Regions from separate parts of the Kocuria sp. KD4 genome, predicted to be linked through region 2. Evidence: riboswitches for the same ligand, from Rfam matches in the RefSeq annotation. Region 2 holds a riboswitch; each other region holds the start of a gene.
What was found. A riboswitch is a leader RNA that binds a small molecule or an ion and turns the genes downstream of it on or off. The one in region 2 is predicted to bind thiamine pyrophosphate.
Positions count from the first base shown of each region.

Region 1: another riboswitch for thiamine pyrophosphate. It lies ahead of thiO (glycine oxidase ThiO); the one in region 2 lies ahead of HBK84_RS00920 (3-oxoacyl-ACP reductase).
Region 3: another riboswitch for thiamine pyrophosphate. It lies ahead of HBK84_RS05885 (bifunctional hydroxymethylpyrimidine kinase/phosphomethylpyrimidine kinase); the one in region 2 lies ahead of HBK84_RS00920 (3-oxoacyl-ACP reductase).

Region 1 is NZ_CP050449.1:517,100-524,288, forward strand. It holds gene HBK84_RS02345 (thiazole synthase) at 1-272, opposite strand, end outside; gene thiS (sulfur carrier protein ThiS) at 275-541, opposite strand; gene thiO (glycine oxidase ThiO) at 538-1,824, opposite strand; TPP riboswitch at 1,814-1,938, opposite strand; gene thiE (thiamine phosphate synthase) at 2,059-2,721, shown strand; gene HBK84_RS02365 (thiol-disulfide oxidoreductase DCC family protein) at 2,894-3,310, opposite strand; gene HBK84_RS02370 (PhzF family phenazine biosynthesis protein) at 3,307-4,158, opposite strand; gene HBK84_RS02375 (putative glycoside hydrolase) at 4,298-5,362, opposite strand; gene pelF (GT4 family glycosyltransferase PelF) at 5,359-7,083, opposite strand.
Region 2 is NZ_CP050449.1:204,898-212,086, forward strand. It holds gene HBK84_RS00900 (hypothetical protein) at 1-560, opposite strand, end outside; gene HBK84_RS00905 (exodeoxyribonuclease III) at 564-1,370, opposite strand; gene HBK84_RS00910 (phosphatidylserine/phosphatidylglycerophosphate/cardiolipin synthase family protein) at 1,624-2,883, shown strand; gene HBK84_RS00915 (LLM class flavin-dependent oxidoreductase) at 2,989-4,419, opposite strand; gene HBK84_RS00920 (3-oxoacyl-ACP reductase) at 4,421-5,185, opposite strand; TPP riboswitch at 5,231-5,359, opposite strand; gene nhaA (Na+/H+ antiporter NhaA) at 5,505-6,905, shown strand; gene HBK84_RS00930 (hypothetical protein) at 7,077-7,189, shown strand, end outside.
Region 3 is NZ_CP050449.1:1,278,091-1,285,279, forward strand. It holds gene HBK84_RS05875 (vitamin K epoxide reductase family protein) at 1-202, opposite strand, end outside; gene HBK84_RS05880 (Rne/Rng family ribonuclease) at 663-3,998, shown strand; TPP riboswitch at 4,079-4,174, shown strand; gene HBK84_RS05885 (bifunctional hydroxymethylpyrimidine kinase/phosphomethylpyrimidine kinase) at 4,162-5,715, shown strand; gene rplU (50S ribosomal protein L21) at 5,953-6,264, shown strand; gene rpmA (50S ribosomal protein L27) at 6,311-6,565, shown strand; gene obgE (GTPase ObgE) at 6,717-7,189, shown strand, end outside.

The sequences.
Region 1 (7,189 bases), 310 kb from region 2:
TACAGGCTGTCCTGCGGTGTCCCGGTCGACGACGCCGCTGCGCCACCTCCCGCGCGACCGCTCGCCCGGTTCGCCGTGCCGGATGCTTGCGCGCCCGCTGGCGAGGCGGGGCCGGGCGCGAAGCGGCGCAGGGCCACCGTGGTCAGTTCCGTCCCGGAGGCCAGCAGGGCCCGTTCGAGCATTGCGAAATCGGTGAGGCCCCCGGTACCCATGATCAGCCGGGACGAGAGCTCCACCCCGGCCACGGTCAGGGGGGTTCCGTGCGTGGTCATGTTCAGCCTCCCTGCACCGCGGTGACGATCTCGACGGATTGACCCGCTTCCACGGGGGTCGTGGCCCACAGGGAGCGGGGGATTACGGCGTCGTCCACCGCCACGGCGATCCCCAGGGGATGACCGTCCGCGGCGGTGCCCTCGGGTGTGATCTCGCGGCCCGTGAGGTCGACGACGGCGCTCGCGACCGTCAACCCCGGGGTCACCGTCACGGGGGAGCCGTTCACGACGGCCGTGGAGGAATTGTCTGTGGTCTCGGGCGCGATCATTCGAGTCCTCCATGCATCTGGGGATAGCTCTCGGGTGTGGTGAACGGGGCCTCGGGGGCGGGGTTCGAGTGCCGGGCCGGGTCGGTGTCAGCGAGGAACGCGGCGTCGGACTCGTGGTCCGCGAGCGGGTCCAGGACGCCGGTCACGAGCTCCGCCGCGAGCCGGGACGCCACGGGGGTCAGCAGGATGCCGTGACGGAAGTGACCCGTGCTGATCACGAGCCCGGCCACCGGGGTCTTGCCCACGTACGGCAGGTCGTCGGAGGTTCCCGGGCGGGCGCGGGCCATCATCTCCAGGACGTCGCAGTCGTCGATCGCGGGGACCACGGCGCGCGCGTCCCGCAGCAGTTGGTGCACGCCACCGGCCAGCACGGATTCGCGCCCGTCCTCGCGGCTCGTGGCGCCCAGCACCAGGGTCCGGTCCTCGCGGGGGACCATGTACACGGGCCGGCCCAAGACCTGGGCGCGCACCGTGCGCGTGAGCAAATGCGATTCCCCGGGGGCCAGGGCGGTCTCGGGAACCCGCAACCGCAGGATGTCCCCGAACACCGGGCGCAATCGGAGGTCGAGTCCCTCGGGCAGCCCGCCCATGGTGTTGGCGGTCAGCCCGGTGGCCACGACCACGGCGTCCGCGGGGATCACTTCACCGGAGTCCACCTGCACGCCCGTGGCCTGCCGGGGTTCCCTGCGGGACGTCAGCACGGTGTCCACGCGGGAGGTCAGCCACTGCGCCGGTCCGGCGTCGGGGACGTCCCCGATGGTGGTCAGGTGCGAGCAGTTCAGGGTCTCCACCAGGGCGGCCGCGAGCATCCGGGGGTCCACCTGGCGGTCGGAGACGATCCGTACCGCACCGCTCAACCGCGGCGCAAGAGCCGGTTCCAGGTGCCGGGCCTCCCGCGTGGAGATCTCCTGCACGTCCATCCCGGAGGCGATCTGGTGTGAGGCGAGGTCGGAGAGGGATTGGGCGTCCGCGGCGTCGGCGGCCACCACGAGCGTCTCCTCGGTGCGGTAGCCCGTGGGCAGGCCCGTGGCCGCGGTGACGCGCTCCACGAAGTCCGGGTACTCCGCGGCGGAGGCCCGCATGAGGGGGTAGAGGCGTTCCTGGCCGTACTGGGTCTCGGCGATCGGTGCGAGCATGCCCGCGGCCGCGCGGGTGGCGCCCCACGCCGGGCGGGGATCGACGACGGTCACGGCGGCCCCGCGGCGTCGTAGTTCGAAGGCCGTGGCCAGGCCCACGAGACCAGCTCCGGCCACGACCACGTGGTCACCGAGGTGCTCGGGCATTGTTCCTCCCTCCGGCGGCATGATCCGCATCAGGTGATCCGGTCGGCGGCTCACGCCCTCTCAGCCCGCTGCGGTGGTTGTTGCCAACGTGTGCGGACTCCCGTGGAGTTCGTCGAACGGCGACGAACGGCCCTGCCAGTCTAATCACCCCTAGCTGTGGAACGCAGGGGGACTTCGCGGCGGGCTGATCGGGCGAGGTGTCCGCGGGCGCGCGGTTCGTGCCACGATGGCCGCATGGGACACACGAGCCAGACGGGTACCGGGCGCCGCGCCGCCCTCGAGAACGCGCGACTGTACGTGTGCGTCACGGCGCGCCGCGAGCGCGGTGACCTGCGGGAATTTCTGCATGCCGCGTACGAGGGCGGGGTGGACATCATCCAGTTGCGGGACAAATCCCTCGAGGCCGCCGCGGAGATCGAGGCCATCGAGGTGCTCGCCGGCGTCGCCCGTGAGCACGGCGCACTTTTCGCCGTCAACGACCGCGCGGACGTCGCGCTGCTGACCGGCGCGGACGTGTTCCACGTGGGCCAGGGCGATCTCACCACCGCGCAGGCTCGGCGGGTCCTGGGGGACGACGTGGTGATCGGGCGGTCCTGTCACTCCCCGGCCCAGGTGGACGCCGCCGTGGCCGACGCCGGGCTCGACTACTTCTGCACCGGGCCCGTGTGGGAGACCCCCACGAAGCCGGGTCGCGCGGCCGTGGGGCTCGAGCTGCCGCGCTACGCCGCTCAGCACGCGGGGGACAAGCCCTTCTTCGCGATCGGCGGGGTCGACACCGCGCGGTTGCCGTCCGTGCTCGACACGGGTGCCTCGCGCATCGTGGTCGTGCGGGCCGTGACCGATGCGCAGGACGTCACCGCGGCGGCGCGGGCGCTGCGGGACACGCTGCCCGGGTGAGCCCCGATCTTTGAACGCGGTGGAGCGGCGGCGCCGCGGTGGATGGCACCGCTCGGGTGGCGACGTGTTCGGTGGGGTGGTGCGCGTCGGGGCGGAGTCATGGAGTCATGGCGCCGCAGTGTATTGCCGTCGCGCGGGTGGCACGGCTCGCTCGGTACGCGGAGCGGAACCGTTACGGGGTCCCGCACCGCCCGGGGTGCTGCTGGCACCACGGGGTGACACCGGGGAACTTCCCCCGGTGATCGGCCACCCACCGGTACACGCGGTCCTGGACCCACCGCACGGGCGGTAACCGGTAGAACGGCTCGAACACCCGGATGCCCAGGGCGGTGTCCAGGGTCACCGCCACCGCGTGCGCCCCCGAGGATCGCTCACCGGAACGGGATAGGACGGCCCACACCGACGCGTTGCCCTCCGCATTCGTCAGTCCGAACCGCTCCAGTACGCCGGGGACCTGGTAGGCGTGCAGGGCGATCCGGTCATGGCGGTCCAGTGTCCGGGCCCATCCCACGCAGCGCGTGCAGAACCCGCAGTTGCCGTCGAAGACCAGGTGCAGGGACGCGCCCTGCTCGGTGCCCGGGGGGTTCACAGCAGCACCGTCCCGTCGATGCGCGCGGTGCAGTGTCCGCCCACGAACACGTGGTCCCCGTCCGACGTCACGGTCACGAGGCCGCTGCGTCCCATGAGGGTGCCCTGTCGGGCGATGTAGTTCGCGGGCGCCCGGTCCGTACGGATGAGCCACTGGGCCAGGCTCGCGTTGAGGCTTCCCGTGACGGGGTCCTCGTACCCGCCGGTCCCGCCCACGAAGGCGCGGACCTCGAACTGGTGCGGACTGCTCTGCGGGTGGGGACCCACCACGCCGATCTTGGCGCCGTGGAGAGCGGGAAGGTCGGGCTCGATCGCCAGGACGTCCTCGGCGCCGGCCAGAAGCAGCGCGGCCCAGCCGGGGCCGTTGTCGACCCACTGATGGGCGACGACCTGCTCGTCCCGCAGGCCCAGGGCCGCGGTTACGCCCCCGAGCAATTCCGGGCCCAGGTCTCCCGTGCGGTCGGTGGGTGGGGCCTCGAAGGTCAGTGCGCCGTCGTCGGACGGGCGGATCCGCACGAGGCCCGCGGCGCATTCCTGGACGATGACGTCCTTGGCACGCGCGGTGTTGCCCGCGGTGAGCCATGCGTGGGCCGAGCCCAGGGTGGGGTGACCGGCGAACGGCAGCTCACGGTCCGGGGTCCAGATGCGCAGCCGGTAGTCGGCGTCCGGGTCCGTGGGTGGGAGCACGAACGTGGTCTCGGACAGGTTGGTCCAGCGCGCGAAGCGGGCCATGGCGTCGTCGGTGAGATCGGTGCCATCCAGGATGACCGCCACCGGGTTGCCCAGATAGGGCTCCCGGGAGAAGACGTCGACCTGGGTGAACGGGCGCGGACGAGGTATTGGGCTCATGGGGTGATTCCATCACGATGCGCCGACGGGGTGTCATCTCGCGCCCGGGCCTCACACGGCGCGGCCAGAGACAACATGTCCGGCGCACACGCGTGCCGGACGGGCGTCCGGCACGCGATGCCCCGCACCCCCGGTGGGCTCACCCCCGCCGCAGCACCACACCGCGGCGGGGCTGCAGCACCAGGTGGGACCCCGCCGCCCGACCCCGGACGTCGACCATGCCGCGCGGCACCCGGACGCGGCGGCGTCGTCGGCGGTCGGCGTTGAAGTTCACCGCGGCCCAGCCGTGCGTGAACTCGCGCCACCACGTGTGACCGCGGCGCACGGGGTCCTGCACCGGCGCGCCGAGGTCCCAGTCGAGCTGCGCGGTGTGCTGGGTGCGGCTGTAGTCGTCGTGCGCCGTGGCCGCGTACGCGCCGCGGCCCGCCCCGAAGATCCAGAACGCGGCCAGACCGTACTCGACATTGGGGTGGTCGTCGTCGCCGTCCGTGGGCACCCGCAGGATGCTGAGGCCCGGCCCGTCCGCCTGGGGCAGCTGCGCCTCGGTGGTCTCCGGGTCGAACAGGTCCACCGGGCTGAAACCCAGCCACACCTCCTCGAATCCGCCGCCGTAGGCCGCGTGACTCGCCCAGCGGCCGGGCTCGCGCCGCGATTCCGCGATGTTCGGGACCAGGATCTTACCGACCTCGTTCAGAGCCGTGCCCGCGGCATGCACCAATTCGCCCGCGCCGTCGCGGAAATCCGCCATCGTCCGGGCATGACGGATGGGCAGGTCCAGGCCGTAGTAGTCGTCGAACACGTCGTTGTCCGCCATCACGCCGTCGAACGGCGAATCCCGCAGCTCGGCGACGACGTTGCGCACCCAGCGCTCGCGGTACTCGGGCGACCACACGGTCATCTGCCAGTGTCCGCCGTAGCGGGCCCACTCGATGCGTTCACCGTCCAGGCGCCGCGCGAACCACCGGTCCGGGGCCTCTGCGTACGAGACCCCGGAACTGTGGATCGGGCCCGGTTCGTAACTGCGGGTCGAGGACAGGCACTTGTAGCACAGCACCGTCATGTCCGGGCGGCGCCGCTTGAGGTCCGCGGCCGCCGCCGTCTCCCACGGCTGCAGGATCGCCGCCCGGTAGTGCTGCGCGGCGAAGTCGAGCTGCTCGGGGCTGATCGGGCCCCCGTACCGGATCCAGGCGCCGACGCCGCTCACTCGCCCGCGCCCGCCAACGGCGCCTCGAGCGCCGGTTGACGCAGGTCCGAGTACTCGAAGTTGCGCTTCTCACCCATGTTGCCGAGCATCCGGTAGATCTTGTTGTAGGAGGACATGACCTCGTGGAGCTGGAAGAAGTCCTCCACGCGGCCGCGGGCGTTGGTGCTGTAGGAGCGGTAACGATCCACGTTCCCGATCACGGCCTGGACCTTGTCCGCCATGGCCACGATGTCACCGGGTGCGAGCAGTTCACCGCACGGTCCCCACGTACGGCCGTCGGGGGTCACCAGGTCGTCGCCCACGAGCTGGCTCATGCCACCCACGTCCGAACCCACCGTGGGGATGCCCGCGGCCATGGCCTCGAGCACCACGATCGGCTGGCCCTCGTTGTAGCTCGGGAGCACCAGGAGGTCGAACTGGTCGAGCATGTCCCGTACGTTCACGGTCCCGTGGATGGTCACGAGGTCGTGGAGGCCCAGGGCCTCGATCTTCTCGAGGCACGCCTCGTAGTACTCGGGCACATGCTCGGTGGGGCCCAGGACGTCCAGGTGGATGTTGGGGTACCCGCGATCCCGCAGGATGTCCATGCTGGAGAGCAGATCCATGAGTCCCTTGATGGGCACCACGCGGGCGATGTACACGAGTCGCCAGGTGTGTTCCTCCGGGGACTGCGCAATGCGCTCCACCGCGGCTTGGCGGGCGTGGTACTTCTCCTCGAACTCCTCGATGATCATGCCGTTGGGCAGCACCACGGACTTGTCCACGTCCGCGCCCAGGCTCGCGGCCTCCGTGATGGCCGTGGGGTAGAGGTAGGTCACGAGCTCGGCGCTCGGGTAGCAGAAGTGCCCGATCTCGATCCACCACGCCATCCACGCCCGGTCCTCGGCACTGACGTCGAACGTGCGGTAGTCCTCGGACGTGATCGACAGCGCCATGTTGCGGTCGAGCAGGGTGTTCACGGTGTCGCGCACGTACAGGTTGTGCTCGGTGAGCAGGAACGACGTGCCGTGATCGCGCGCGGCCGCGGCACCCAGCAGGGACGCGTAGCCGGTCGTGTGCGCGTGGTACACCCGGGCCCGGGGCATGGTCTCGCCCAGGATCGCGTGGGCCAGGGAGAAGAATCCGCGCAGCAACCAGAACGATTCGGACAGGGAGAGCCCGAGCTGCGGCATCCGCTCCGTCAGCGCATGCAGGAACTCGCGGGAGCCCAGGACGGCCCACAGCGGGTACTGCCGGGTGCGTTCATTGAGCCCCTCGTCGATGAGCTCCCACAGTGGTTCGGTGTCCTGGGCACCGGCCAGGGCGTAGATCGCGTCGAAGATCCGGTGGGACAGCACCGTGCGCTGCTCAGCGGTCATGCCCAGATCCTTGGGGCGCACGGACATGAAGTCGTCCCGGTGCTCCTGCATGCTCAGGTAGACCACGCGGACCCATTTCACGTTCTCGGGCATGGAGTAGAGGTCCTCCTGGGGTGCCTCGGAGTCCCAGGAGATGTGGATGATCCCGTAGCTCAGGTCGGGGTTCCCCGTGACGATGTCGTGGACGACCGCCGAGACCCCGCCCTTGAGGAAGGGGTAGGTGGATTCCATGACGATGGCGACATCCACGTCCTCGTACTGCTTCTGGCGCTGTTGCGCGGCGGGGGACAGGCGGGCGGGTTCCGCGACGGCCACGGACTTGGTGGCGCGGTGCTTGGCGTGTGAGCGCGTGTAAGGGTACATGTCGGCTATTCCTCACGGGATGAAAGGGTCCGGGGTCGCAATGTGGCGACCAGTCGGGACGTGCAATGGGGGCCGGGAGCGGGCAGGACTGCGCCCGGGCGCGGCG
Region 2 (7,189 bases):
GGGGCGATGAGTCGGTGCACCTCGTGCCCGGAGTGGTAGGAGGTCACGTGGTCCTCTGGGGCGAAGGCCGCGAACCACGCGAGCGGGACCACGTACGCGGACTCACGGGTGTACACGGGGTCGAACGTCTCGCGGGACGTGGCCTTCGCAGCGTCGCTGACCTGCTTCTCCGGAACGAGTAGCGGCAGCAACTGGGCGCTGTCGTCGTTCTCCGCGGCCGTGAACAGGCGAAGGGATCGACGCAGCCGTTGCGTGGGGTGGAAGACCGGGAAGTCGCCGGTGGGTCCGGGCAGGCGCCGTGAACCGGCGGGTGCGGTGGAGAACGGCATGGTCCACAGCGGCTCGCGTGCGGGCGGGAGCAACGGCTGGGAGGTGTCGGACAGTCGGGCCAGTTGCTCCGAAAGTTCGTGCACGCCCGCGGTAAAGGGGTCCAGGGCGCGGGGGATGCCGGGTGCGTAGGCGGCGTCGAGATCCTGCTGGGGCACGTAGATCCGCAGCGCGAAGCGCATGGGCGGGCCCGTGATGCTGCGGTAGGCGCTGCCCACGTTGATCAGGGGCATGGCTCAGTCGATCTCGATGACGACCGGGGCGTGGTCGGACGCGCCCTTGCCCTTGCGCTCCTCGCGATCGATCCACGCGTCCTGCACACGGGCCGCGAGCGCGGGGGAGCACAGCTGGAAGTCGATGCGCATGCCTTCCTTCTTGGGGAAGCGCAGCTGCGTGTAGTCCCAGTACGTGTACACGCCCGGCCCGGGGTGGCGCTCGCGGACCACGTCCTGGAACCCGGCGTCCTCGATGAACGCGTTGAAGGCCGCGCGCTCGGGTTCGCTCACATGGGTGTACCCGCCGTCGCGGAAGAGCTGGATGTCCCACACGTCCTCGTCACGCGGGGCCACGTTCCAGTCACCCACAAGTGCGATCTGGGCCTGCGGGTCCTCCTGCAGCCACTGTTCGGCGTGGCCCTCCAGGACGCGCAGCCACTCGAGCTTGTACGGCATGTGGGGGTCCTCCAGGCCGCGACCGTTGGGCACGTAGAGGGACCAGATCCGCACGCCGTCGCACGTGGCGGCGATCGCGCGCGCCTCCTGGGCGGGTTCCTGGCCGGGTTTGCCGAACGTGGGCTGACCGGGGAACGTGCGCTCCACGTCCTTGAGCCCCACGCGGGACGCGATGGCGACGCCGTTCCACTGATTCACGCCGAAATGCGCCACTTCGTAGCCCGCGAACTCGAACAGCTCCCATGGGAAGTTCTCGTCCTTGGCCTTGGTCTCCTGGATGGCCAGGACATCCACGTCCGAGCGGTCGAGCCACGCCTCGATGCGGTCGGCGCGGGCGCGGATGGAGTTCACGTTCCACGTGGCGATTCTCATGGGGTCCACCGTAGCGAGCCGCGGCCCACGCTGGGAAACCGCGGGCGGACGACGGACCGGGTTCTGTGTGGCGGCGTCGCCCACGAGGTCGTCCTTCCACGAGGGCTTATGGGACGGGGTGGATTGCCATTCGGCGGATTCCCGCCGCGTAACACCTCAGTGCCCCTGGTCGCGGGACGGGCGGTGTGAATTCCCAGGGCCGGTCCGGTCATGATCCGGGACGCGCCATGTGACGCCGCAGTAGTGTGAGGTCATGGACGCAAGGCGGGCGCTAGCCGAGATCAGAGAACGCCGTATCCTCCTGAAAGCGGCCGGTGCGGGTGCTGGTGCCCTGCTGGGGGCGCAGGCCGTGGTGATCGCCTCGCTCGCCGGGCTCGACTGGTGGAAGCATCACGGGCGTCAGCAGCGTGACGCCCCGCACCCCGGGACGTTCAACGCGCACGTGCAGGACTCGGACATCACCATCTACACGTCGGGTGAGTCGGTGTACGAGGACATGCTCGAGGCCATCGACAACGCCCAGCACTCCATCCACATGGAGACGTTCATCTGGAAGAACGACGAGACGGGTCAGCGCTTCCTGGACGCGTTCAACCGGGCCGCGGATCGGGGCGTGGAGGTGTTCATCATCTACGACGGGTTCGCGAACCTCGTGATCCCGTCCTCCTTCTACGACTTCTCGGACCGGGTCCACGTGTACCGGATGCCGGTGGTGCGCCGCCCGTTCTGGAAGGGGCCCCTGCGGTTCTCGGGCTTCAACCATTCCAAGATCCTGGTGGTGGACGACAACATCGGTTTCGTGGGGGGCTACAACTTCGGTTCTCTCTATTCCCGGCAGTGGCGGGACACGCATATCCGGGAGATCGGGCCTGCGGTATGGGGGTTACGCAGCTCCATCGCGAGCGTGTGGAACGAGGACCGGGACCCGGAACACGCCATCGACTGGGTGGCGCCCAAGAATTGGGACCCGGAGGTGCGGGTCTCCGCGAACCTGCCCATCCAGCTCGTGTACCCCATCCGCGAGATGTACATGAACGCGATCAACAGGGCGCAGCACCACATCTGGGTGAACACGCCCTACTTCATCCCCGACCAGCAGATCCTGGACTGCCTCCTGGACGCGGCCGCTCGCGGGGTGGATGTGCGGATCATGGTCCCCAAGGACTCCAACCACATCCTGGCGGACTGGGTGTCCCGCGGGTTCTACGGCCAGTTGTTGGAGGGTGGGGTCACCATCTTGCTGTATGCCGCCTGCATGATCCACGCCAAGACCGCCACGATCGACGGCGAGTGGTCCACCGTGGGCACCGCCAACATCGACCGGCTCTCCCTCTCGTTCAACTACGAGACCAACGTGGAGATCGTGGACCCGGATTTCGCGGCCGAGATGGAGAAGGTCTTCCTCGCCGATAGCGAGCACTGTGAGGAGCTGTCCTCGCCCCGATGGCGCGATCGCCACCCCATGGCCCGGGTCGCCGAGACGATCCTGGTACCGCTGCGCCCGTTCCTCTGACCGGACCCTCCCGATCGACGACGCCGCTGACGCCACCGACGATGCCGCCCCGCCCACCGTGCGGGGCGGCGTCGTCGTCCTGTGGCGGGGTTGCGCCGCGGAGCCTCAACCCCGCGTGAGGTGACCCCTCAGGGTGGTGGCGGTGTACGCGGTGCGGAACAGGCCGCGGCGCTGGAGTTCGGGGACCACGAGGTCCACGAAGTCGTCCAGGGAGTCCGGCTGGACGGGCGGCATGAGGTTGAAGCCGTCCGCGCCACCGTTGTCGAACCATTCCTGCATTCGATCCGCGATGGACTCCGGGGTGCCCACCATCGTGCAGTGACCCCCGCCGGCGGCGAGGCGGCCGAGCAACTGGCGGACCGTGGGGCGCTCGGCCTCGATGATCCGCAGGATGGTGCCGTAGCGGCCCTGCGGGCCGGTGAACTCCTCCAGGGGCGGCAGCGTGGGCACGGGCGCATCTAGGTCCCACTGCGCGCAGTCCTGCTCCACGAACGTGGAGAGCTGTGCGAGCGACTGCTCCACAGGGAGCAAACGGTCCACGCTGGCCTGCTTCTCGAGGGCCTCTTCGTGCGTGCGGCCCACGTACGTGATCAGACCGGGCATCACGATCACGGAACCGGGATCACGCCCGGCGCGGGCCACTTCGGCCTTCACCGCCGCGTAGTACTCCTGCGCGGCGGGCAGATCGTAGGCCACGGCGTAGATCCCCTCTGCAAAGTCGGCCGCGAGTGCCTTGCCGGGCCCGGAGGCACCCGCTTGGAAGAGGACCGGTTCCCCCTGGGGGGAGGGCGGAACCGTGAGGGGCCCATCCACCAGGAAGTGGCGGCCCTCGTGGTGCAGGCGGTGCAGCTTGGAGGGCTCAGCCCACCGGCCCTCCGGGTCTGCGGTGACGGCGTCCTCGTCCCAGCTGGCCCACAGGGCGCGAGCCACCTCCACGAACTCGCGGGCACGCTCGTAGCGCTCATCCTTGGTCGGCATGGCCCGGTAGCCGTGGTTGCGGGCCTCGGAGTCCCACATGGAGGTCACCACGTTCCACCCCGCTCGCCCGCCCGAGATGTGGTCTAAGGACGCGAGCATCCTGGCCGCGTGGAACGGGGTGAAGAACGTGGTGGACACCGTGCACACCAGGCCGACGCGCTCGGTGGCCCGCGCCATCGCGGACAGCGCTGTCAGGGGTTCCAGGCTCCAGTGGGGCCCGCCGGAGACGTCACCCACGCTGTGCCCGTCCGCGAAGAACACCGCATCGAACAGACCGCGTTCGGCAGTCCGCGCGAGCTCCTCGTAGTAGGCGATGTCCGTGAGGCGGTGCACCGAGGAGTTCGGGGCACGCCACGCGGCCTGGTGGTGGCCGGCGCTGTAGAGGAACGCGTTGAGGTGGAGGCGGCGGGCCGGTGCGGTCGTGGGCGACGACGCCGCAGCGGCCGTCCCGAGCGTCGGCTCAGCTTCGGGGGTGGTTGCCGACGCCGCACCCCCGGCAGGTGCCCTTCGCGCGGGGCCGGGCCGGGCGGCGTCGTCGTGCGGAGAGGGGGCGGCCATGTCAGTCCATCACCAGCCCGCCGTCGACCACCAGGTTCTGGCCGGTGACCCCGCGGGACCAGTCCGAGGCGAAGAACAGGGCGGTGTCCGCGAACTCCTCGGGGGTGGTCACGCGGCCCAGGGGAGTGCCGGCGGCAATGAAGTCGAAGACCTCGTCCGGGGTGGCGGCGCTCGCGTCCGTGGTTCGCAGCAGGCCGCCGGAGATCATGTTGACGGTGATGCCCTGCGGGCCGAGGTCTTTGGCGGCGGTGCGGGTGAGGGCGAGCAGGGCGGCCTTCGCGGCGGTGTAGTCGTGGTAGGGGACCACGGGGTTCTGGAAGAGGTTGGTGCCGATGTTGATGATGCGCCCCTCACCGGCCTCCACCATGCCCGGGGTGACCGCCTGCATCACGTTGAGGGCACCCACCACGGCGCCCTGGAACTGCTGCGTGAGGTTCTCGGCGGTCAGGTGCTCCAGGGTGGGGCGGGCATCGCCGTTGAAGCTGAAGTCCACCAGGGCGTTGTTCACCGCCACCGTGATCGGCGCGCCGAAGTGTTCCCGGGCCCGGGAGACCATGTCCCGCACCTGCTGCGCGTCGGTCACGTCCGCCTGGACCGCGAGTGCCCGGTCCTCCCCGAGTTCGCTGACCAGCGCACGGGCCCGCTCATCGCTGGAGTGGTAGTTCACGACGACGCGCGCGCCCTCCCGCGCGAACGCCCGGCTGAGGTGCTCCCCGAGCCCGCGGGCTCCGCCGGTGACCAGGACGATGGTGTTCTCGATCCGCATGCTCACTCCTGTGGCTCACGGCGAAGAAAGCGGTGCGCCACCTGCGCGGTGCCACCGTGACATCCCTTCGCCAGTACTAACTGGACAGGTTCGACGGGTGTCATCTCAGCCGCTGCGGTCCTCTGTCTGCCCGCCCGGTGGGCGGGGAGGGTGGCGGCACCCCGTGTCACTGGTGGTCAGTGTAGACGGAGCCGCTCAGCCTCGTGGCAGCCGCCCCGCGTGCGCCGCCCTAAAGCGCCCTGCTACCCTTGCTGGCTGGTGTGCCGGGAAGTCTGGTCGGCGGTAATGAGCGTGATGCCCGTCGACACTGGAGTGATCCATGCCCCCGCACCACAGCACCACCCCTGCCCACGTTGAGCCCGGAACCCCGGGAACCGTGGTGCAGGCAGAACCCTCCGGCTTCGTCTCGGAGCCCGGTTTCTTCAACCATCCTGAGCCCCCGTGCGAGCCCAACCACCCCTCGGGCGGCCTCTTCTCCCGCCTCCAGGACGTCCTGCGCCGCGAGACCGTGGCCGGCATCCTCCTGGTGGTCGCCGCCGTCCTCGCCATCGTCTGGGCCAACTCGCCCTTCGTGGAGAGCTACTTCGCCCTCCGGGACCTGAAGGTCGGCTACGAGCCGTGGCACCTGGACCTCAGCCTGGGGACGTGGGCCGCGGACGGGCTACTCGCCGTGTTCTTCTTCCTCGTGGGCCTGGAGCTCAAGCGCGAGTTCGTCGCGGGTGATCTGCGGGACCTCGGGAAGGCGGCGGTGCCGATCGCGGCGGCCGTGGGCGGCGTCGTCGTCCCCGCGCTGATCTACGCGGCGGTCAACGCGACGAACCCCGAGACCCTGGGCGGCTGGGCGATCCCCACCGCCACCGACATCGCGTTTGCGGTGGCGGTGCTCGCGATCGTCGGCTCGCACGTGCCCAGCGCGCTCCGCCTGTTCCTGCTGACGCTCGCGGTGGTGGACGACCTGCTGGCCATCACGATCATCGCGATCTTCTACACCGACGAGGTGCACGTGCTCCCGCTGCTGCTCGCGCTCGTCCCGCTGGCCGTGTTCGGGCTGCTCGCACACCGCTTCCCCCGCTTCTTCGCGCACCGCACGTGGGCCGCCTGGGCGATCCTGGTGCCGCTGGCCGTGATCACGTGGGCCCTGGTCCACGAGGCGGGGATCCACGCCACGGTCGCGGGCGTGCTGCTCGGTTTCGCCGTCCCCGTCCTCGCGGGGAAGGCCTCCGGGGAGCCCGTGGAGCTCGCCGAGCACCTGGAGCACCGCGTCCGGCCCCTGTCCGCCGGGTTCGCGGTGCCGGTCTTCGCGTTCTTCTCCACGGGCGTCGCGGTGGGCGGCTGGGACGGATTGACGACGGCGCTCGCCGCCCCCGTCACGCTCGGCATCATCGCGGGCCTCGTCCTGGGCAAGCCGCTGGGCGTCATCGGTGCCACCTGGCTCACCACCACCCTCACCGGACAGAAGCTGGACCCCTCCTACCGGTGGATCGACCTGGTGGGCATCGCGCTGCTGGCGGGCATCGGGTTCACGGTGTCCCTGCTGATCTCGGAGCTCAGTTTCGACCCGTCCGCGGCCGCCGGGGACCAGGCCAAGGTGGCCGTGCTGACCGCCTCGGTGCTCGCGGCGGTGCTGGCGGGTGGGTTGCTCGCGGTCCGCAACCGCCACTATCTACGCCATCAAAGCAGGCGAAGTTACAAAGCGCGCCTCAAGCGTGTTGGCGCGTAAAATTGCAAGGTGACGTTGTTAATCAACAGCAAGCAGGAATACATCCGGTTTCCGTTTCATATTTCTAGGGCGGTAAGTCCCTCATTAACAGTAATAAAGCTCCATAGTCAGCCACTCCATCCCGCCTTTCTTGAGGCTGGAATCGCACGAGGCGGCAGTGAAGGCATATAAGTGCACAACAAAAACGAGTTATACGAGAAAGTCCCCCGGCTAGGGTGGTTCGATGATGACCTACCTGAAGAAATTACCCCCTCGACTGCGGCAGTTCTCATGGACACGGGGCG
Region 3 (7,189 bases), 1.1 Mb from region 2:
CGTTGATGTCGCAGCTCGTGCGGTGTCCCGCGTCCTTGTAGATCGCGAGCCGTTCCGCCACGAGCACGGCCGATGCGGCGAAACCCACGATCGAGAAGATCACCGCGAGCACGGCCCACGAGCGGTCCGAACGGGTGACGTGCGCCGGAGTCGTCTCGGGTGTCCGGTCGGTCAGGGGGGTGGTCGCGGAAGTTGGGCTCACGCGCCCGATCGTAGACCATGCGCATGACGACCCACCGGGCGTGGGCCGCCCGTGGCGGCGGGTGACGCCGGCACACACCCCGTACACGCGCTGTGGTCCGGCCGGTGGAATGTGGTCCGGACCACCCGGAATGTGCCCCGGCCCGGGGTGACTGTGAGATACTGCCAATGGTCGGGCCTCAGCCGCACGTGAGGAACCGGCCCGGCAGGAACACCGATCTCCCTCGGTACGGACCCGCGCTCTCACAGGATCGAGCGCGTCCGGAGCGGGGCAAGTTCGCGGTCCCCACGGACCCAGCGACTCGGGCATCCGCCGGCTCGCGGACAGTGCGCGTGACACACGCCGCGCCCGCGAGTACGACTTTGACTTCCGGCGGCCGCGTGGCAAACACCGGCTCGACCGACCGAGCACACCTCGGGCCCGGGTGCGGGCGGTGTCCCGAGCAGGAGCACAACTTCACATGGAACCTGAGAAGGACAACGCGGAACAGTCACCCCTCGAGACTGCCGCCACCACCCCCGTCGAGGACAGCACCACCACCGATCCCGCCGTCACGCCTGATGCACCGGCCGACGACGCCGCCGTTCCCCATTCCGAGCCCGACGCCGCCGTGCCCGCCGACACCGCTACCGGGCAACCCGCGACGACCGACGCTCCCGCCGAGGATCCGGGGACGTCCGATTCCGCGGCCACCGCTTCCGACGATGCTGGCGTTGCGGACACGCCCGCGCGCGAGATCCCAGTGGCCGAGATCCCCGAGGCCGAGCAGCCCGCGGAGAGTATCGAGGACGAGATCGCGCTCGATGTCGAGGACGCAGCCGGTGACGCCGCTGAGAGCGCCCGCAATACGGATGAGCAGGCTGCTCTGCGCGCCGACGGGCCCGAGCAGACGACGCAGGCCGGCGAAGGAACCGGCTCGGCCGAGGCGAGCGACGAGCAGACCGACACCTCGGAACAGACGGACGCGCAGACTGTACAGGCCGAGGAGTCCGCGAACGACCAGCCCAGCACCCAGGAGAACTTCGGGGCCTTCGGTCCCGGCGCCTCCCTCATGTTCCATGCCCCGGACCCGGACGAGATCCGCCGTGCCGCCGAGGAGCAGGCTGCCCGACTGCGCGAGGCCGCCAAGGAACGCGACGCCCAGCGCGAGGCCGAGCGGGCCGCACGCAAGGACGTGAACAGCGAGGACGACGTGGACAGCGAGGACGACAAGTCCGGCGAGGTCACGAGCAAGCGGCGTCGCCGGCGGCGTCGCGGTGACGAGGACATGGAACTCGTGGACGAGTCCGACGGCTCGGTGACCCGGGTCCGCGCCCCGCGCGGTGCCGGTGAGGGCACGGGCAGCGACGAGGTGACCGGGGTCAAGGGCTCCACGCGGCTCGAGGCCAAGCGTCAGCGTCGTCGTGAGTCCCGGCAGTTCGGCCGCCGCCGCCACGTGATCACCGAGGCCGAGTTCCTGGCCCGGCGCGAATCCGTGGAGCGCAAGATGCTCGTGCGGCAGAAGGACGACCGGATCCAGATCGGTGTGCTCGAGGACGGGATCCTTGCCGAGCACTTCGTCTCGCACACCCAGCAGGACTCGCTGATCGGCAACGTGTACGTGGGCAAGGTGCAGAACGTGCTGCCGTCCATGGAGGCCGCCTTCGTGGACATCGGCCGCGGCCGCAACGCCGTGCTCTACGCCGGTGAGGTGGACTGGGACGCCGCCGAGCTGGGCAGCAAGCCCCGCAAGATCGAGAACGCCCTGAAGTCCGGGGACACCGTGCTCGTGCAGGTCACCAAGGACCCCGTGGGGCACAAAGGTGCTCGGCTCACGAGCCAGGTGTCCCTGCCCGGTCGCTACCTCGTCTACGTCCCGGGCGGTTCCATGACGGGGATCTCCCGCAAGCTCCCGGACGTGGAGCGCCAGCGGCTGAAGAAGATCCTCAAGGACCGGTTGCCGGAGGGTGCGGGCGTGATCGTGCGCACTGCGGCGGAGGGTGCCTCCGAGACCGAGCTGACCAACGACATCAACCGGCTGCGCTCGCAGTGGGAGCAGATCCAGGACAAGGCAAAGTCCACCAAGACGCTGGCCCCGGAAATGCTGTACGCGGAACCGGACCTGACCATCAAGACGGTGCGGGACGTCTTCAACGAGGATTTCACCGCCATGGTGGTCCAGGGCGAGCAGGCGTGGGACAACATCGAGGCTTACGTGACCTACGTGGCGCCCGACCTGCTGGACCGCCTCGAGCGCTGGACCGGCGATGACGACCTCTTCGAGCACATGCGCGTGGAGGAGCAGATCCAGAAGGCCCTCGAGCGCAAGGTCTTCCTGCCCTCCGGCGGATCGCTCGTGATCGACCGCACCGAGGCCATGACCGTGGTGGACGTCAACACCGGCAAGTTCACGGGCTCCGGGGGCAACCTCGAGGAGACCGTGACCAAGAACAACCTCGAAGCCGCCGAGGAGATCGTGCGGCAACTGCGGTTGCGGGATATCGGCGGGATCATCGTGGTGGACTTCATCGACATGGTTCTGGAGTCCAACCGCGATCTCGTACTGCGCCGGCTCGTGGAGTGCCTGGGCCGGGACCGCACGAAGCACCAGGTGGCCGAAGTGACCTCCCTGGGTCTCGTGCAGATGACGCGCAAGCGCATGGGTACGGGGTTGCTCGAGGTCTTCTCCGAGCCGTGCGAGGAATGCGCGGGCCGCGGCGTCGTGGTCCACGACCACCCCTTGAAGGGCCGCTCCGGCGCGGCTCCCTCCGACCACCGCGGCACTCGACACGAGCGTAAGCGTTCGCGCAACAAGCAGCACAACGGTGCGCAGGACAAGCCCAGGAACGGCAACCAGCACCACAGTTCGGACGAGCCGGACCAGGCGCGCGTGGAGGCCACCCGCACGGCGTTCGCAAACATCGCCGCGGCCTCCTCCCACGACGAGTCCGACGACGCCGCACGGAATGCTTCCCAGGGCACCGCACCGCAGTCCGGGGGCGGGCAGGCCGAGGACACCGGTTCCCAGGAGCAGCAGACCTCCCGCGGTCAGCAGGGCGGGGAGCACGCGTCCGAGAACTCCCACGGGGAGTCCGAGGGCGGGCGCCGTCGCCGCAAGCGCCGCGGCAAGCGCAGCCGCGGTCGCGGTCAGCAGGGCGAGGACAACGCCGTGCAGAACGACGGTTCCGGCCGGGACGGTTCCGGGAACGACTCGCGCGGGGATTCCCGGTCCGAGGACCGTTCCGGTGGGGACTCGTCCGCGAGCCTCACGATTCACGGCGAGGTCATCGAACTGCCCCACGGGCAGTCTGAGCAGCGGGGGAGCGAGGGCACCCAGGAGGCCCTGTCCCTGGATTCGCTGAGCGCCGCGTTCACGGATGCGGGCGAGCACGAAACCTCGACCGAGGGTGCCGTTCAGGATGCGGACGCCGCGCCCCAGCCGCGAGAGGCCGTGTCGAAGCGGTCGGCCGCCGGACACGCGCCGTCGAACTCCGGGACTGCGCAATCCAGTGCAGGGCAGACGAGTGCCGCGCAGCAGCAGACTTCCGGGGCAGCGTCGTCCGCTGGCGGGAACCGGCCGGCGGAGGCGCCGGCGGCTCCGGCCCGACGGCGTCGTGGGTCGCGGCGTGCCGTGGCGCCGGCGGCCGCGCCCGGAACCGCGAGCGTGGAGACCCACGAGTACACGCAGGAACGGCAGGTCAGCCGTTTCACCGCGGAGGCCGGGGCCGTGGCCCCCGCGGCGTCCGGTGACCAGCCCACCATCGTGGGTGTGGGCATCAAGGCTCAGGACATCACGATGACCGGCAAGCAGGACTGAGTGACCGGCGGCTGGATCCGTCGCCACGCGAGCACCGCAGGGGCACCCGGGATTCCGGGTGCCCCTGTGGCATGATCGGGGACACACACACGGGGTGCTGCGCACTGCGGCTGAGAACACACCCGTCGAACCTGATCTAGCTCGTACTAGCGAAGGGATTGTCGTGGACACCACGCCTTCTACCGCCATACCCCGCGTCCTCTCGATTGCCGGAACCGATCCCACGGGCGGGGCGGGTCACGCCGCGGACCTGAAATCCATCGCCGCACTGGGCGGGTACGGGCTGAGTGTGATCACCGCAGTGGTCGCCCAGAACACCCGGGGCGTCGTGAGCGTACACACCCCACCCGTCCAGGTCCTGCGGGACCAGCTGGATGCGGTCGCCGGGGACGTCACCCTGGATGCGATCAAGGTGGGGATGCTCGGCTCCGTGGAGGTCATCGACACGGTCCGGGACTGGCTCATGGTGGGGCGCGCACCCGTGGTCGTGATCGACCCCGTCATGGTCGCCACGGCCGGTGGGCGATTGCTGCGTCCGGACGCCGAACGGGCCCTGCGGGAGCTGCTGCCCCACGCGAATCTGATCACCCCCAACCTCCCGGAACTCGCGGTGCTGGCCGAGCGCCCCGTGGCCGCGACCTGGGACGAGGCGCTCGAGCAGGGACGCGCGGTCGCGGCGGCGTTCCATACCCGGGTCCTCGTGAAGGGTGGCCACTTGGCCGGGGACACGACCCCGGACGCCCTGTTGCTCCCCGGTCAGGACGAACCCGCCGCGTTGTTCGAGGGTCGCAGGGTGCACACGCGTAACACCCACGGCACCGGGTGCTCGCTGTCCTCCGCGGTGGCCACGGTCGTGGCGCGGACCGGGGACTGGCCCGAGGCGATCCGCACGGCCCGCACATGGTTGCGCGGTGCACTGCGCGGCGCGGACGAGTTGCACGTGGGTCACGGCAACGGTCCCGTGCACCACATGCACCACGTCCAGCACCTCGTCACGGATCCGGCGTTCGTGATGACGGCCGCCGCGGAATCCGAGGGCCCCCGGTTCACCGATGAACTGTGGGAGGAGAGCGCCCCGGTGCGTGAACGCATTGCCGCCCTGGCGTTCATCCGGGGCCTCGGGGACGGCACCCTGGACCCGGGCGAGTTCGAGCTGTACCTGGACCAGGACATGCAATATCTGCAGTACTACTCCCGGGCGCTGGCCCTGCTCGCGGCCTCCGCCCCGGACGAGCGTTCGCGCGAACACTTCGCCGCGGCGTCGGCCTCCGTGGTCTCGGTCGAGTCCGCGCTGCATCGCGCCCGGCTCGGGGATCGGGAGCCCATGCCGCCGAGTGACGTCACGAGCAGTTACGCGGACTTCCTGCTGGCGCGCACGGGTCAGGACGGCTTCGCGGTGGGCTCCGCCGCGATCCTGCCGTGCTACTGGCTCTACGCCCACGTGGGTGCGGAGCTCACCCGTCGTGCCCGCGTCGCGGGACCGCAGCACCCGTTCGCCGACTGGCTCAGCACGTACGACGATCCGGACTTCCAGACCGCGACCGAGTCGGTGCGCGAGATCGTGGACCGGGAGGCCGCCCACGCGGACCCGGCCACCCGGGAGCACATGCGCCGCGCGTTCCACCGGGCGTGCGCGCTCGAGCTGGCCTTCTTCGCGCAGACGACCCCGGCGACGTCGCCGGAGGGCGAGCGGCGCGCCGCGGCGCAACTGGCATGACTTCGGGTGATCGGGTAGGCTGGGGTGTCGGTGCCGAGCGCCGGTGTGTGTCATATCCAGTTCACGCACCAGGTTGCGGCACACTCGGGCGAACATCCTGAATCGATGCGATAGCCACGCGGAGAATGCGGTCGGTCATGGATCACCGCGGCGTGATGTCTCGACATTCGCAGTCCTCCAGGAGTACGCCCGACCCACACACGTAGTCCATAGATGTCGAGAGAAGTGAGTTCCCAAGTGGTGTACGCGATTGTCCGCGCAGGCGGCCGCCAGGAGAAGGTTTCCATCGGAGACCTCGTGACCCTTGACCGCGTCGCCGGCGAGGCAGGCAGCACCGTAGAGCTTCCTGCGCTGCTGCTGGTCGATGGGGACAAGGTCACCTCCGACTCCAAGACCCTGGCGAACGTCAAGGTCACCGCCGAGATCGTCGAGGACCTGCGCGGTCCCAAGATCTCGATCATGAAGTACAAGAACAAGACCGGTTACAAGAAGCGTCAGGGCTTCCGCGCCGAACTGACCACCGTCAAGGTCACCGGCATCGACGCCTGAGCATCCGGCTCCCCACATACGTTTCCAACGAAGGTAGGCACACACCATGGCACACAAGAAGGGTGCGAGCTCCACTCGCAACGGCCGTGACTCCAACGCTCAGTACTTGGGTGTGAAGCGCTTCGGCGGCCAGTCCGTTAACGCCGGCGAGATCATCGTCCGCCAGCGCGGCACGCACTTCCACCCGGGCGTGAACGTGGGCCGCGGCAAGGACGACACCTTGTTCGCCCTGGCCGCTGGCGCCGTCGAATTCGGCACCCGCCGCGGTCGCCGCGTGGTCAACATTCAGACCGCCGAGTAATTCTCATTCGGACCCCTGGGTCCACCCGCCGCCACGACCCCGTGGCGGCGACCACTAGAGGGTGGGCGCTTCACGCGCTCACCCTCTAGTCTTTTCAGAAGACCCCGGTCGACCCGCTCGCAGCAGGTGACCCCTACCACCGAGGAGCCGCGTGGCCAGTTTTGTAGATCGAGTGATCGTGCACGCCACGGGCGGTAACGGCGGCCACGGCTGCGTGTCCGTCAAGCGCGAGAAGTTCAAGCCCCTGGGCGGCCCGGACGGCGGCAACGGCGGCGACGGCGGTTCGGTGATCCTGCGTGTGGACGGTCAGTCCACCACGCTGTTGGGTTTCCACCACGCACCCCACCAGAAGGCCCCCAACGGTGAGCCCGGCAAGGGGGACATGCGCCACGGTTTCAAGGGCCAGGACCTCGTGCTGTCCGTCCCGGACGGCACCGTGGTCAAGGACCGGCAGGGCAACGTGCTCGCGGACCTGCTCGGTGAGGGCAGTGAGTTCGTGCTGGCCGGTGGCGGCCAGGGCGGACTGGGCAATGCCGCACTGTCCTCGCCTAAGCGCAAGGCCCCGGGCTTCGCTCTGCTCGGTGTGCCCGGTGAGGAACACCAGGTCGAGCTCGAACTGAAGTC